One region of the Promicromonospora sp. NPDC052451 genome, then DNA from elsewhere that is predicted to be linked to it. Evidence: riboswitches for the same ligand, from Rfam matches in the RefSeq annotation. Region 1 holds a riboswitch; each other region holds the start of a gene.

The links. Region 1 has a riboswitch for S-adenosylmethionine ahead of metE (5-methyltetrahydropteroyltriglutamate--homocysteine S-methyltransferase). Riboswitches for the same ligand answer to the same signal wherever they lie in the genome.
Region 2: linked by a shared signal. The riboswitch ahead of ACIG47_RS02340 (aminotransferase class V-fold PLP-dependent enzyme) and the one ahead of metE (5-methyltetrahydropteroyltriglutamate--homocysteine S-methyltransferase) in region 1 are both predicted to bind S-adenosylmethionine.
Region 3: linked by a shared signal. The riboswitch ahead of ACIG47_RS01270 (methylenetetrahydrofolate reductase) and the one ahead of metE (5-methyltetrahydropteroyltriglutamate--homocysteine S-methyltransferase) in region 1 are both predicted to bind S-adenosylmethionine.
Region 4: linked by a shared signal. The riboswitch ahead of ACIG47_RS18405 (LLM class flavin-dependent oxidoreductase) and the one ahead of metE (5-methyltetrahydropteroyltriglutamate--homocysteine S-methyltransferase) in region 1 are both predicted to bind S-adenosylmethionine.

Annotation. Positions count from the first base shown of each region.
Region 1 is NZ_JBIUAP010000020.1:65,140-68,993, reverse strand. Features, by position in the region: gene metE (5-methyltetrahydropteroyltriglutamate--homocysteine S-methyltransferase) at 1-1,521, opposite strand, end outside; SAM riboswitch class I at 1,530-1,633, opposite strand; gene ACIG47_RS25085 (type 1 glutamine amidotransferase domain-containing protein) at 1,875-2,579, shown strand; gene ACIG47_RS25080 (LysR family transcriptional regulator) at 2,657-3,562, shown strand; partial or broken gene ACIG47_RS25075 (Cmx/CmrA family chloramphenicol efflux MFS transporter) at 3,772-3,854, opposite strand, start outside.
Region 2 is NZ_JBIUAP010000001.1:542,370-546,223, forward strand. Features, by position in the region: gene ACIG47_RS02330 (O-succinylhomoserine sulfhydrylase) at 1-699, opposite strand, end outside; gene ACIG47_RS02335 (rhodanese-like domain-containing protein) at 696-1,160, opposite strand; SAM riboswitch class IV at 1,406-1,519, shown strand; gene ACIG47_RS02340 (aminotransferase class V-fold PLP-dependent enzyme) at 1,551-2,975, shown strand; gene ACIG47_RS02345 (hypothetical protein) at 2,985-3,581, opposite strand; gene ACIG47_RS02350 (amidase) at 3,740-3,854, opposite strand, start outside.
Region 3 is NZ_JBIUAP010000001.1:292,455-296,308, reverse strand. Features, by position in the region: gene ACIG47_RS01280 (N-acetylmuramoyl-L-alanine amidase) at 1-692, opposite strand, end outside; gene ACIG47_RS01275 (Hsp20/alpha crystallin family protein) at 880-1,335, opposite strand; gene ACIG47_RS01270 (methylenetetrahydrofolate reductase) at 1,506-2,450, opposite strand; SAM riboswitch class I at 2,455-2,560, opposite strand; gene ACIG47_RS01265 (carbohydrate ABC transporter permease) at 2,654-3,574, opposite strand; gene ACIG47_RS01260 (carbohydrate ABC transporter permease) at 3,574-3,854, opposite strand, start outside.
Region 4 is NZ_JBIUAP010000010.1:153,770-157,623, reverse strand. Features, by position in the region: gene ACIG47_RS18405 (LLM class flavin-dependent oxidoreductase) at 8-1,168, opposite strand; SAM riboswitch class IV at 1,580-1,690, opposite strand; gene ACIG47_RS18400 (GH92 family glycosyl hydrolase) at 1,938-3,854, opposite strand, start outside.

The sequences.
Region 1 (3,854 bases):
CTCGGCGCGCATCGCGGCCGTGTAGTCGGCGTCGGACAGCTCGCCGCGCACCCACGCGGCGCGCGTGGTGCGGATCTCGGCCGTCTGCGGGAACGAGCCGATGGTGGTGGTCGGCAGCGGCGGCAGGCCGAGGGCGGCCTGCTGGGCCTCCGCGCGCTCCGCGTACGGTGCGCGCTCGACGTCGGCCGCGCTCAGCGCGGCGGCCCGCTCCCGCACCGCGGGGACGACGACGCCGGGCGCCGCCGCGCGGGTGCGCACCGCGGCCGTGGAGGCGGCGAGCTGGTCGGCCACGGCCGCGCGTCCGTCGGTCAGCGCCGTCGCCAGGGTCGCGACCTCGGCGACCTTCTGGTCGGCGAACGCGAGCCACGACGCCAGGCCGGCGTCCAGCCGGGGCTCGTCCGCGACGTCGTGCGGCACGTGCAGCAGCGACGTGGAGGTGCCCACGGCCAGGGCGCCCGCGCCCGGACCCGTGCCCGGCGCCGTCAGACCCTCCAGGACGGCCAGGCGGGCGCCGAGGTCGGCACGCCAGATGTTGTGCCCGTCGATCACGCCCGCGACCAGGGTCTTCGTCTCCAGCCCGGGCACCGGGCCCGTGGGCACCGCGCCGCGGACCAGGTCGATCGCGACGGCCTCGACGTCGGTGCCGGCCAGCAGCGCCAGACCGTCGCCCGCCTCGGAACGCAGGTCGCCGTAGGGCGCCGTGACCAGGATCGCGGGTCGCTCGGCGGCACCGTCCGCCGCCGGCGCGGGGGAGAGGTCCGTGGCCAGGCGGGCGTAGGCGCGGCGCACGGCGTCGGCCACCTCGTCGAAGGGCACGCCCAGCAGGTCCGTGACCAGGGCCGGCTCGTCGAGCTGCACCCAGGGCGCCCCCGCCGCGGCCAGCGCGCGCAGCACGCCGGCGTAGGCGGCCACGACGTCGTCCAGCCGGTCCAGCGGGCGGAAGCCCTCGGGGGCGCCGTCGGCCGGCTTGCTGAGCAGGAGGAAGGTCACCGGCCCCACGAGCACGGGCCGGGTGACGACCGCGGGTCCGCCGTCGGCCGGGTGCGCCGCCTCGGTGAACTCGCGCACCACGCGGTCGTCGACGAACCCGATCGGGGTGTCCGGGCCGATCTCGGGCACCAGGTAGTGGTAGTTCGTGTCGAACCACTTGGTCATCTCGAGCGGCGCCGCGTCCCCCGCGCCGCGCGCCACGGTGAAGTAGGCGTCCAGCGGGAGGCGGCCCTCGGGCGTGGTGAGCCCCGCGAACCGCTCGGGGACCGCGCCCAGCAGGGCGACGACGTCGAGCACCTGGTCGTAGGAGGAGAACGAGCCGGGGACGGCGGCGCCGTCGGCGCCCAGGCCCAGGTCGGCGAGGTGCCGCACGGTGGCCAGCCGCAGGTCGTGCGTGGTGGCCTCCAGGTCGTCCGCGGTGGTGCGGCCGGCCCAGAAGGACTCGACCGCGCGCTTGAGCTCGCGGCGTCGGCCGATGCGCGGGTAGCCCAGGACGGTGGCGTTCGGGAAGTGCGGGTTCTTGACTGCCATGCGTATCAGCTCCATCGGACCTGGCGTTAGCACCTTGCCCCGAGATGGGCGCCTCGGAGGTAGGTTGCTGCGGTGTCGTGGAGCCAGGACTCTCGACCGCTCTGGATGATTGACCTGGATCGTAAGCATGACCGGGATGTGGTCGGAAAACCGTCCACGCTTCAAGACGGCGGCGTTCGTGCTGGTCATCGCGTCGCGGCCGCCTAGCGCACGGCGGCGGTCCCGGCAAGCCGGCCGCCATCAGGAACCTGATGGCGGCGATGTGCCGGACGGGCCGGCTGCGGCGGACGCTGACGTTCTCGTCCGTACGCCGGCGCGACCGCCGGCGCACCCGCACAGAAGGTCACCCACCCATGCCGAAGATCCTGATGGTCCTGTCCGCCGCGAGCACCCTGCGTCTGGCCGACGGCACCGCCCACCCCACGGGCTACTGGGCCGAGGAGGTCGCGGCGTCGCACCGCGTGCTGACGGCCGCCGGCGCACACGTCGACATCGCCACGCCCGGCGGTGTCCGACCCACCGTCGACGCGATCAGCCTTGACGAGCGCGGCGGCGTCGGCCCGTCCGACGCCGCCCGGCACCGCGCCTACCTCGACGCCATCGCCGACCGGCTCGCGCACCCGCTCGTGCTCGCGGACGTGCACGCCGCCGACTACGACGCGATCTACGTCCCCGGCGGCCACGCCCCCATGGCCGACCTGGCCTACGACGCCGGCCTCGGGCGCCTGCTGCGCACCGCGGACCAGCGCGGCGCGGTCGTCGCCGCGCTGTGCCACGGCGTCGCCGCGCTGCTCAGCGCGCAGACCCCGGACGGCACCTTCGCGTGGGCCGGGCGGAAGCTCACCGCGTTCACCGACGAGGAGGAGCGGCAGGGCGGCCTCGGCGACGGTGCGCCCTACCTCGTGGAGTCGCGCCTGCGCGAGCGTGGCGCGCTGGTGCGGACCGGGGCGCCCTGGTCGAGCACCGTCGTGCGCGACGGCAACCTGGTGACCGGCCAGAACCCGCAGTCCAGCGCCGCCACGGCCGAGGCGGTCCTCGCCGCCCTCGCGGAACGCTGACCGGCGGCTAGCCTGTGGTCGAGACGGGACCGGTCCCGTCCGGCGTACGCCGGACGTCAGCGGCGGAGGTGGTGCGGATGCCGGGACTCGACCTGCTGGCCACCTTCCTGGAGGTCTACCGCACCGGGTCGCTGTCGGCGGCGGCCGAGCGGCTGGGCGTGAGTCAGCCCGCCGTCTCCGGCCAGGTCGCCCGGCTGGAGGAACGGCTCGGCGGCCCCCTCTTCGTGCGCTCCGGCCGCGGTGCCCGGCCCACCGAGCGGGCCGTGGCGCTCGCCGCCCGGGTGGGTGTGCACGTGGACGGGCTGCGGTCCGCGCTCGGTACCGGGGACCAGGGGCCGGGCATCGGCGGTCTCGTCCGGATCGGCGGGGCGGCCGAGCTGATGTCCGAGCGGGTGCTCCCCGCCCTCGCGCCGCTCGTCGCCCGCGGGCTCCAGGTCCGGGCGACGCTCGGCCTGGGCGACGACCTGCTGGCCGCTCTGGCCGAGGGGCGCCTGGACCTGGTCGTCTCCTCGGTGCGGCCCCGGGACGCGGCGGTCCGGGCGATGCCGCTGGTGGACGAGGAGTTCCTGCTCGTCGGGCCGGCGTCGCTCGCCCACACCGTGGACCAGGTGCGGCTCGCCGCGGACCCGGTGTCGGCCCTGGCACACCTGCCGCTGGTCGCCTACGCGGAGGACCTTCCGATCGTGCGGCGGTACTGGCGCAGCGAGTTCGGTCGCCGGCCACCGAACGCGACGTCGCTCGTCGTGCCCGACCTGCGGGCCGTGCTCGCCGCGGTGGCCGCCGGGGCGGGGGCCTCGGTACTGCCGCGCTACCTGGCCGCGCCGGCCCTGGAGGCGGGACGCGTGGTGCTGCTGCACGAACCCCAGGCGGCGCCGCTGAACACGCTGTACCTGGCCGTGGCGCGGGACGCGCCGCCCGACCCGGCCCGCGCGGCGGTCGTGGACCGGCTGGGCGAGGTGGCCAGGCGGTGGACCTCGCTGTAGAGCGGACTGACCATGCGTCTGCTGCCAGGACGGGGTGAATCCTGGCAGCAGACGCATGGTCTCGATCCGCGAGGGCGTGGTGGTCAGGGGTGGGGGTGGTTGCGGTTCCTGGTCGGGTTCAGCGTGGCGGGTCCCGGGGTGCCAGGGGTGGGGGTGGCGGAGGACTGGGCTGCGGCCCTGGGCGTTGCGGAACCGAGCCTCGCCGAGCCGAGCGCGACCGCACAGGCGGCCAGCGCCGCGCTGACCGCCAGGGGTCCCACGAGGCCCAGCGGTGCGATGGCGGTGCCGCCCA
Region 2 (3,854 bases), on a different contig from region 1:
GCCCTGGCCGTCGATGTGCTTGGTGGCCGAGTACACGACCACGTCGGCGCCCAGCTCCAGCGGCTTCTGCAGCAGCGGGGTGGCGAAGACGTTGTCGAGCACCACGGTCGCCCCGGCCGCGTGGGCCAGGTCCACGACGGCGCGCACGTCCACGATGTCCTGCATCGGGTTGGAGGGCGTCTCGAAGAACACCACGTCCGCCGGTGTGGAGAGGGCCTCCTCCCACTGGGACAGCACGTGCCCGTCGACGTAGTCGGTGTGCACCCCCCACTTCTTGAGGATCTCCTCGAAGATCACCACGGTGGACCCGAACAGGGCCCGGGCGGCCACGATCCGCGAGCCGGACCCCACGAGCGCGGCCAGCGACGTGAACACCGCGGACATGCCCGTCGCGGTCGCGTAGCAGGCCTCGGCGCCCTCCAGCAGGCGCAGGCGCTCCTCGAACGTGTGCACCGTCGGGTTCCCGTAGCGGGAGTAGACGAACCGGTCCAGGTCGCCCTTGAACGCGGCCTCGGCGTCGGCCGCCGAGTCGTACACGTAGCCCTGCGTGAGGAACAGTGCCTCGCTGGTCTCCTGGAACTCGCTGCGCTGGTGCCCGCCGCGCACGGCGAGCGTCTGCGGCCGGACGGTGGGCGGCAGCGGCTTGCGGCCGGACCCGCCCGGGCTCGCGTCGTGCGGGAAAGCGCCCGTGACGGTCACGCGTCGCCCTCCGACGCCGGGCCCTGCGACCAGGGCAGCCCGGCGACCTTCCAGCCTCGCTGGTCGCGGACGCCGTCGGCCCCGGGCGCGCCCTCGAACCCGTCCAGCACGTTGTACGACGGCGTGATGCCCGACGCCGTCGCGAGCCGCGCCGCGCCGATCGAGCGCTGACCCGACCGGCAGAGGAAGACCACGGGGCCGTGCGTCACGCCGGCGGCCTTGAGCTCCTCCAGGAACGCGGGGTTGGGCCGTCCGCCGGCCCGCACCCACTCGCTGAACACGGGCCGCCTGCCGAGCGACGACGTGTCCGGCACGCCGATGGTGCGCCACTCGCCGTCGGTGCGGACGTCCACCAGCGTGGCGTCCGGGTCGTCCGCGAGCAGGTCCCAGGCCTGCTGGGGCGTGAGGTCGCCGGCGTAGCCGTCGGCGGGCCGGGCTCCGGGGTGTGCGGGATCGCTCATGGTGCTCCTCCATCGGTCGTGGCGGTAGCACCCTCGTCCGTCCGCGCCGCGAGGCGGGAACGCTGGGTTGCTGCGGCGTCGTCGTGCCACGTCACTCGGCCGCTCGGGATGGTCGTGGCCAACCCTACGACATCTGTCCGGTGGGTGGAACGGCGTCTCGCACGCTGGGCGTGCGCTCGGATGTTGGGACCAGCATCTGAGACATCCGTTGACAGTCCCTTGACCCGCGACACAGGATGACGCCAGGTCATGAGTGCCAGCGCCAAGCCCCGGCTCGCTGGCCGGCAACCCTCCTCCGCGGTGGGGTGCCCCGGGTGACGACCTGGCCGTGCGCAGCCCGCGTGCGGCAAGCGCGGGGGCACGTCCCCCAGGACCTTGCTGGAGGATGCCATGTCCGCACCCACCCTCACCCGTCGTCCCGCTGCCCCGGTGGCGGACGTCGCGCCGCTCCGGCCCGTCGTCGGCGGCGCCACGCTCGTGCCGCTCGTGGACGGTACCCAGGTCGCCTATGCGAACCTCGACGTCGCCGCGTCCGCCCCGGCGCTGCAGGCCGTCGCCGACCGCGTCACCCAGGTGCTCCCCCTGTACGCCAGCGTGCACCGCGGCGCCGGCTACCTCTCGCAGGTGAGCACGGCGCTGTACGAGACCGCCCGCCGCACGATCGGCGCGTTCGTCGGCGCCCGCGAGGACGACCTGACGATCATCACCCGCAACACCACCGACTCCCTGAACCTCCTCGCCGGCTGCGTCCCCGCCCAGCCCGACGGCGAGCCGGGCCGTGTGCTGGTGCTCGACGTCGAGCACCACGCCAACCTGCTGCCCTGGCAGCGGTCCACGGGTGCGACCGTGCTGACCGGCGGCGCGACCGTCGCCGAGACCCTGGCGCAGATCCGCGAGGAGCTCGCCGACGCCGCCTCGGACCGGCCGTTCGCGCTGCTCGCCCTCACCGGCGCCTCCAACGTGACGGGGGAGTCGCTCCCGGTCGACCAGATCGTGGCCGTCGCGCACGAGTACGGCGCGCGCGTGGTGCTCGACGGCGCCCAGCTCGTGCCGCACCGCCGCATCTCCCTGGAGTCGACCGGTGTCGACTACCTCGCGTTCTCCGGTCACAAGACGTACGCGCCGTTCGGTGCGGGCGCCCTGGTGGGCCGTCGCGACTGGCTCGACGCCGGTACGCCGTACCTCGCGGGCGGCGGTGCCGTCCGGCGTGTCCGGGTCGGTGGCACGGACTGGCACGAGGGTCCCGCCCGCCACGAGGCCGGCTCGCCCAACGTGATCGGCGCGGTGGCCCTGGCCGCGGCGTGCGAGGAGCTCGCGGCGCTCGACCCTGCCGAGGTGGTCGCGCACGAGACGGCGCTGCGGGAACGGCTGGTGGCCGGCCTCGAGGCGATCGACCGCGTCGAGGTGGTGCGGGTGTGGGCGGACGCCGTGGACCCGGTGGGCGTGGTGACCTTCACCGTGTCCGGGTACGACCCGGGCCTCGTCGCCGCCTACCTCTCCGCGGAGCACGGCATCGGCGTGCGGGACGGCAGGTTCTGCGCGCACCCTCTGCTCGGCCGCCTCGGCTTCGACGCCGGGGCCGTGCGTGCCTCGGTCGGCGTCGGCACCGCGGGCGAGGAGGTGGAACGCCTGGTCGCCGCCGTGGCCCGGCTCGTCGCCGAGGGCCCGCAGGCCGGGTACGACGTCGTCGACGGCCTCTGGGTGGTCACCGACGACCCGCGCCCGGTCCCGGAGGGATCCGGTCTCGCGGGCCTGCTGGCGACGGCCGCCCTGGGCTTCGACGAGGCCTTCGGCTGCCTTCCCGACGAGGACTAGCCCCGACCGCTACAGCGCCAGGGCCACGCAGATGCCGCCCAGCGTCAGGTCGAGACCGATGCACCAGAGCGCGAGGGACCGGTTGACCACCACGTCGCGGCGGTAGTGCAGCACGTCCCAGACCGCGTGCGCGGCCAGGGCGAGGCCTGCGAGGGCCAGCCCCGTGCGCGGCTCCAGGAACAGGGCCGCCGTCGCGGCCCCGAAGAAGCCTGCCATCGCGGCGGCCTGCACCCAGGTGGCCCGGCGTCCGCGGGCGAGCCCGATGCCGGTGAGGACCACGCCCACCAGCGTGAAGGCGATCCACCGGGGCGTGTCGAGCAGCTCGGACGCGACCGGGATCGCCGACGCCAGGAGCGCGACCAGCCAGGCGGTCCAGCGCACGCCCGTCACGGCGGCGGCCAGATAGCACAGCGCCGCGACGCCGACGGCGGTGGCCGGGTCCTCGGCGACGGCGTCCTGCCAGCCGGCGCCTGCGATCGCCGTGCCGCCGATGAGCAGGCCCACGCCCGTGACCGCTCCGAGCACCAGCCAGGCGGTGTTGGTCGGCCAGGTCCCGGTCCAGCGGCTCGGCCGTGCGGCCGCCGCCGTCTCGAACGTCTCGGTCATGGTCCTGTCTCCTCGCGACCGGCTGAATACCCTCCAGGGGTACCTTGGCAGACGGTGCGAGGTCGGCGAAACCCCTTTCGGTCAGGACCGAAGCCGTTCGGCCCGAGCGGCGTCGCCGGACGCGCAGGTCACGGGAACGGCCTGCGCGTCCCGCCCCGTCAGAGGGGGAAGGCGCGCGGTGCCGGGAGGGCGGCCTCGACCTGTGTCGCGAGTGCCAGGAGCGTGAGCTCGCCGCCCGGCCGGCCGATGATCTGCACGCCCATCGGCAGACCC
Region 3 (3,854 bases), on a different contig from region 1:
ATCCCGTACTGGTCGCAGATGTACGCGCACAGCTCCACCAGTCGACTCCAGAGCTGCGCGGGCGGCGTCGCGCTGGTGTAGGTGCCCTGGTTCTCGATGCCGATCGCCTGACTGTTCTGGCCGGGGGCGTGCGCACCCACCACCATGCCGCTGCCGTTCTGCAGCCGGGACAGCGAGCCGTGCCGGCCCTCCATCACGTACCCGCCGCGGCTCACCGTGAGGTGCTGCCCGGTGTCCACCCAGCCGTTGGCGAAGTGCCACTGCTGGATGTCCCGCGCGATCTGGTACCCGGCGGCCTGCGAGTAGTCGGTGACGTTGGCCGATGCGGTGTGGTGGATCAGGATCTTGTTCGGGTTGGTCGAGACGGTGTCGATGGTGCCCCGGGCCGCCGCCGCGCCCCAGGTGGCGCAGCTCGCGATGGTCGGCGCGGCGACCTCGACACCCGCCAGTGCTCCTGCGGGCGCGTCGGCCGGGGCGTCGGGGTCGGGCGCCAGGGACGGCGGGGCGTCGCCGGACCGGACGGCCGCCGCCCCGCCGGACAGGGGCGCCGCGGCGGCCGGGGCGGCTGCGGCCACGGTCGCGCCCGCGGCGCCGATGCCGAGCACGACGGCGCCGCGCAGCAGGTCACGCCGGTCGAGTGCGGCGTGGTCGTGGTCATGGTGATCGGTGGAGCTGGGGACGTGGTCGTGCACGGGTTGCCTCCACGGGTCGGTCGCGCTGGAACGTGCCGATTTCATCCGTAGTATCGGCCGACCGCACAGCTCCCCGATACATCACATCCGGTACATCAGCGCACGCTATAGGCCGCGCGCCGACCGGGCGCCGGGAGCACGCCGGTGTGGAGGGGACCGGCGTGTCCCGGCGCCCGGGTCGGGGCTCTCAGGACTCGATCGTCTGGTGGCTCTCGGACGAACCCTGGCCGATGGGCGTCGAGCCCGCCGCGTGCGCCACCTCGATCTTGCGGGGCTTCGCGTCCTCGCTCACGGGGATCGTCAGGGAGAGCACGCCGTCGGCGTACGAGGCCGAGATCCTGTCGAGCGCGAGACCGCGGCCGACCGTGAGCTGCCGGGCGAACGTGCCCGTGGACCGCTCGCGCACCAGCCACTGCGCGTCGGCGTCGGACCGCTGGGTGCGTTCGGCCCGCACGGTGAGGGTGCGGTCCTCGACCGAGACGTCGATGGTGCCGGGGTCGACGCCGGGCAGATCCATCGACAGGACGTAGTGGTCACCCGTGCGGAAGAGGTCCATCGGCATGGCGCCGGACTGTCGGGCGTTGCTCGCGAACGAGCTGAACAGCCGGTCCATCTCCTGGAACGGGTCCCAGTAGGTAGCCATCGCGCACCACCTCCTACGACGATGCGGCCCTGGCCCTTCCAGGGCCGCGCGATCGGCGACGGCCTGGACCGCCGCCTGGCTACAGCCCAATTCTGGCACTCTCACCCCGAGAGTGCCAAGCCCTGTCCGGTCGTGTCGCGGCGACCGGAACGGCGGGTCGCACGGCGCCCTCAGGCGGCAGCGCGGCCCGTCAGTCCGACGCGGTCCAGCAGGTCCAGGGCCGGGCGGTGCTTGTTGAAGGTGTACACGTGCAGGCCCGGCGCCCCGGCGTCGAGCACCTCGCGCGCGAGCGCCGCCGAGTAGCGCACGCCGTGCTCGTGCTGGGCCTCGGCATCGACGGAGCCGTCCGGTGCCGTGAGCCGGTCGAGGTCCCGCAGCAGGCCCGACGGCGCGGCCACGCCCGTGAGCTCCTCGACGCGGCGCAGCCGGCGCGCCTCCGTGGTGGGCAGCAGACCGGCCAGGATCGGGATGGTGACGCCGGCCGCGCGGGCCGCGTCGACGAACCCGGTGTAGGAGTCGGCGCGGTAGAAGAACTGGGTGATCGCGAAGCTCGCACCCGCCTCCTGCTTCTCCAGGAGCCGCCGCACCTCCTGCTCGCGCGTGGTGCCCGCACCCGGGTTGCCGTCCGGGAACGTCGCCACGGCGATCGCGAGCGGGCGGGCGGCCGAGCGCAGCGCGGCGCTGGCGTCCGCGGCGCAGCGGCGCTCGTCGACCTGGCGCAGCAGCCGGACCAGGTCGACGCTGGACCGCACGCCGTCCGACGGCGGCACCCAGTCGGGCTCGTCGCGCGGCGGGTCGCCGCGCAGGGCCAGGAACGAGCGGACCCCGGCCTCGAGGAACTCCTCGATCACCTCGGAGACGTCCTCCCGGGACGCGCCCACGCAGGTCAGGTGGGCCACCGGCAGCACAGGCGTACCCCGCAGCAGCGTGGCGAGCACCTCGCGCGACGTCGCCCGGTCGCCCCCGCCCGCACCGTACGTGACGGACACGAAGTCCGGCCGCGCGCCCACCAGCCGCTCGGCCGTCTCCCAGAAGTTCGGGGCCGCTTCCGGCCGGCGCGGCGGCATCAGCTCGAACGAGACGGTGGGGCGGTGCGTGGGTACCTCGGCGACCATGGCTGCTCCATCGAACCTGGCGTGAGCACCTTGCCTCCCTCGCACCGCGGCGGGTCGGCAGGTTGCTGCGGTGTCAGGGAGCCAGGACTCTCGACCGCTCTGGATGGGGTTCGCTACCATGCTAAGCGGTCGTCCAGCAATGGGACAGAATTCGTCCGACGGGCGAGACGGCCCGGTCCACCCCGCGTGGACCGGGCCGCCCGCTACTTCACGGAACCGGCCACCAGGCCGCCCACCAGGCGCTTCTCGATGATCATGAACAGGATCACCACGGGCACGATCGCCACGACGGAGACGCCGAACACGTAGTGCCACGACGTCTCGTACTGACCCACGAACTTGGTCAGCGCCACGGACAGCGGCTGGTTGCCCGCCGTGGTGAGCAGCACGAGCGAGGCCGCGAACTCGTTCCAGGACGCGACGAACGTGAACACCACGGCCGTCACGATCCCCGGCCAGACGAGCGGCAGGTTGATCCTGGTCAGCACGGCGAAGGTGCCCGCGCCGTCGAGCTGCGCCGCCTCGTCCACCTCCTTCGGGATGCCCGCGAAGAAGCTGTGCATGATCCAGACGGCGAACGACAGGTTGAACGCCGCGTTCACCAGGATCATGGCGGCCCAGGTGTCGAGGATCCCCCACGTGATGAACTGCCGGAACAGGCCCGACGTCAGCACCGCGGGCTGCACCATCTGGGTCACGATCACGAGGAACAGGAACACGAGCCGCCCGGGGAAGCGGAACCGCGCCGTGTAGTAGGACGCGGGCAGTGCCACCGCGAGCACCAGCAGCGTGGCGCACAACGAGATCACCAGGGTGGAGATCAGGTTCTGCAGCAGCGGCGTCTCGGGCGTCGACCACATCGTGGCGTAGTTCTCCCAGTGCCACTCCGTGGGGAAGTAGGTCGGGTCGACCGACCGGATCTCCGCCTTGGTCTTCACCGAGCCGAAGAACATGATGAGGTACGGCAGCAGGAACACCGTCAGCACCACGAGCCCGGCCAGCATCCGCAGCAGCAACGACCCGAGCGGCACCTGGTCGGCGGTGTACTTGCGCACCCGCCGCCCTCCGGACGGCGGCGGGGTGGCCGCACGCCGTGTCGTGGCCGTCTCCGTGAGCGCCGCCATCAGACCTCCTCCAGCGGGCGCACGACCCGCACGTAGACGGCCACGATGCCGATGACCACGAGGAACGCGATGACGGACAGCGCGCTCGCCAGGTCGATCTGCCGCTGGTTCTGCATGTACTTGAAGATCATGGTCATCACGGTGTCGGCGTCGTACCCGGGGATGGACCCGGTCATGACGCGCAGGATGGGCAGCGAGTTGAACACGTTGATGATGTTGATCAGCACCGCCACGGAGATCGCGCCCCGCAGCTGCGGCAGTACCACGCTGAAGTAGGTGC
Region 4 (3,854 bases), on a different contig from region 1:
ACGGTGCTCAGGCGCTCAGCAGCCGCCCGGTGCGCAGCTCGCGGGCGACCGTCGCCGCGTCGGGCAGCCGGAGCGCGCCGCGCAGTGTCGTCCCGGTCCGCTCGGTGCGGAACAGGCCCGCGTGCTGGAGCGCGGGCACCAGGTGGTCGGTGATGGTGTCGAGGTCCGAGCTGAGCGAGGAGGGCCGCAGCAGGAACCCGTCGACGGCGCCGACCGTCGCCCAGTCGGCGATCAGGGTGGCCAGCTCGTCCGGGGTGTCGGCGACCACGAGCCCGTCGCCCATGGGGGCGGTGCCCTCCAGCGCCTCCACGAGCTCCAGCCGCGCGCGGGCTCCGGCCCGCTCCGTGGAGAGCACGACGTACACCTCGGCGAGCACCCGCACGTCCTCGGGGTCGCGTCCGGCGGACAGGGCCGAGTCGCGCACGAGGCGGCGCAGCCGCACCGCGTGCCCGGCGTCCGTCACCGCGATCCGGGCGACGTCGGCGGTGCGGCCGGCCAGCGCCGCGCTCGCCTCGGAGCGCACGCGCACCACGACGGGCGGGGGCGTCCGGGGCGGCGGGGTGCCGCCGTCGGCGGGACGGCCGCGGACGGCGAACCGGATGCCGTCGTGGTCCACGCGGAACCGGCCCTCGGCGTCGAGCTCGACCGCTCCCGCCCCGCTGCCGGGACGGCCGGTCCACACCTGGGTCACGGCCTGGATGCCGAGCTCGACCCGCGTGGCCCAGGCCTCGTCGGGCTCGGGGAGCGTGACCTGGCGTACGGCCTGCCAGCCGGCCCGGCCGCCGCTGGCGCGGTCGATGCTGCTCAGGGCGACGGCGGCGTGGGCCGCCTCCACGTGCACCGTGTCGACGGCGGCGATCAGGCCGATGCCGTCGGTGACCCGCGCGGCGCGGGCCGCGGCGACGGCCGTGTCGAGGCGGCCGGTGACCTGGCTGCGCCCCGGGTGGAGCAGGAAGCCCTCGTCGAGGCTGACGAAGTCGAGCAGGCCGCGGTCGGCGGTCCGCACCAGGTGCAGGAACCGCTCGCCGTCGAACGGGCGCGGCGCGACCGGGCCACGTGCCCGGTGCGCACCGGGGCGGGCGCCGGCGGAGGTGAGGTCCACGCCGAGCACGACGGGACGGGGCGAGAGGGCGGTGGACAGGGACGTGGGCTGCGGCGGGTACGGCACGGCGGGGCTCCGTTCGGGCTGCGGCGCGGCGGCACCCGGGCAGGCCCCCGCCGTCGTGCCAGGTGCACGACGGTGCCTGGGGTCGCCCGGGAGCGTGGCTGCCGGGAGGCAGGAGTGAGACGTCCGGTCAGGAACGTGAGGGCCTGGTGCGGCCGGGGCTCGGCATTCGGCGCCGAGAGCGGGCGGCGGACCGGTGGCGGCCGGTCAGCACGTCGGGCACTGTCGCGACAGGGACGTCGCGATCAGGCCGTCACTGTCGGGTTCAGCGACAGGAACAGCGGCAACACATGCCCTCGTGCGGGGCGGCACCAGCCCGCGTGCAGACGTTCCGGGACGGCAGGGACACGTGGACGGCGGGGGCAGCGCTCCGGGTCATCGTCGTTCTCCTCACCTGCTCGCCCATCGGCGAGCGACGCGTGTTGTCACCGCCGGCGGCGGTGGACCTGGTCCTCACCCGGGGCACCCACCCGCGCGGGGGGTTGCCGTCCGACCAGCCGGGGCTTCGCGTCGGAACTCATGACCTGTCGAGATTTTCTATACCTTTCCGGTCGGATAAGTACGGTAGATCTCGATGCCTAGAAGATACGAATGGAACCCATAGAAGTCAACGATCCTTTCCCGGATCTCACATGCCGGGACCTCCCCGATGCGCCCACGCCACGCAGAGTGCGCTTCTACCCAGTCATCAGGCCCGGAAACCGATGGGTTTCCGGGCCTGATGACTGGGTAGAAGCGCACTTTTGCGCCCGCCTCCGCCGCCCCCGGAGCGTCAGCTCGTCAGCAGCTCGATCTGGGTGACCAGGCCGCCGTCGGCCGGTTCCAGCCGGAGTCCCGTCAGCGGCACGGGCTCGTCGAGCACGAACGGGCGCAGCTGGCCCGGCCACCGCCACCGCTCCCCCGAGCGCTCGTCCAGCACGCGCCCGTCCTCGGCCACCAGACGCCAGCCCGACGGCGGCGCCCCCGCGTCCCCGGGCCCGGACGTCACCGTGTACCCCCGCAGCACAGCACCCTGGGGCAGGTCCCCGGACGGCTGCCACACGAGCGTCCCCGCCACGTCGACGGCCGTCGTGAGGTCCCCGTCGGTCAGCCCCGGGAGCGGGCGGCCGGCGGACGACCACCCGCCCTCGGCGCGCTCCCAGGGCCGGTCGGCGGCCGCCGGCGCCACCTGCGCACCCCAGCGGGCCGGCGTCCCGGACAGGCTGAACCGCAGCGTCGCTCCCCCGGTCAGGTCGGCGTGCTCCACCGACGGCGCGGTGACCTCCCGGGTCGTACCTGCGCCGTCGGACAGGTCCAGGCCGGCCACGTACCAGCGGCCGGCCGCGCCCGGTGCCTCGACCACGAGGTCGCCGTCGGGCCGGTGCACCACCGCCCGCTCGAAGAGCGGCGAGCCCACGGCCCAGCGCGACGAGCCGATCTCCAGCGGGTACAGCCCCAGGGCGGACAGGACGTACCAGGCCGACATCTCCCCGTTGTCCTCGTCGCCGTGGTAGCCCTGGCCGATCTCGCTGCCCGTCCACAGCCGCGCCAGGATCTCCCGCACGGTCTCCTGGGTGCGGTCCGGGCGGCCAGCGAAGAGCCACACGTACGGGATGTGGTGGGAGACCTGGTTGGACTGGCCGAGCTGGCCCAGCCGCACGTCACGCGCCTCGACCATCTCGTGGATCACCGACCCGTAGGAGCCGGGCTTGTCCGCCCGCTCCGGCGTGGCGAAGAAGCGCTCCAGCAGAGCCTCCAGCCCGGCGGGGCCGCCGTGCAGGGCCGCCAGTCCCGGGCCGTCGTGCACCGGGTGGAACAGGAAGTTCCAGGCGTCGGACTCGGTGTAGTCGCCGCCCCACTCGTCGGGGTCGAACGGGCCCGGCGCGAACGCCCCGTCCCGGCCGCGGCCCCGGAAGAAGCCCGTGTCCGGGTCGAACAGGTGCACGTACCCCAGGGAGCTCTGGTGCAGGTAGGCGGCCTCGTCGCGCAGCGCGCGGCGGCGCTCGTCCGGGGTGCCGGGGGCGTCCGCGAGCGCCCGTGCCATCCGCGCCAGGCCCGCGTCGTTGATGTAGCCCTCCAGCCCCCAGGAGACCGACTCGTCCACGTCCCGGGGCACCCAGCCGCGGGTGAGCGCGAAGGCCTGGCCCTTGCGGCCCACCCCCGGCAGGGTCGGCAGGGCGGTCGCGTTGCGCAGCCCGGCGTCGTAGGTGTCCAGCGGGTCGGGCAGGTCGACGCCGCGCAGGTGCAGGTCGGCGAACGCGACGTCGGACGACGTGCCGGTCATGAGGTCGGCGTAGCCCGGGGACGACCACCGGGCCACCCAGCCACCCTCGCGGTACTGCTGCACGAAACCGTCCGCGAGCCGCGCGGCGATCTCCGGGTAGAGCAGGGCGTAGGCGGGCCAGCAGGTGCGGTAGGTGTCCCAGAAGCCGTGGTTGACGAACATCTCGCCGGGGCGCACGGGCGCACCGTCGAGCACGGGCGAGGCGTGCACGGGCTCGCCGTCCGCCCCCACCTCCGTGTAGGAGGACGGGTAGAGGTTCAGGCGGTAGAGGTTTGAGTAGAGCGTGACCTGCTGCTCCTCGGTGGCGCCCTCGACGTCGAGCACGCCGAGCCGCTCCTCCCACAGGGCCCTGGTCGCCTCGGCGACCTCGTCGAAGGTGCCGGACACCTCGCGCTCCAGCGCCAGCCAGGCGAGCTCCTCGCTGAT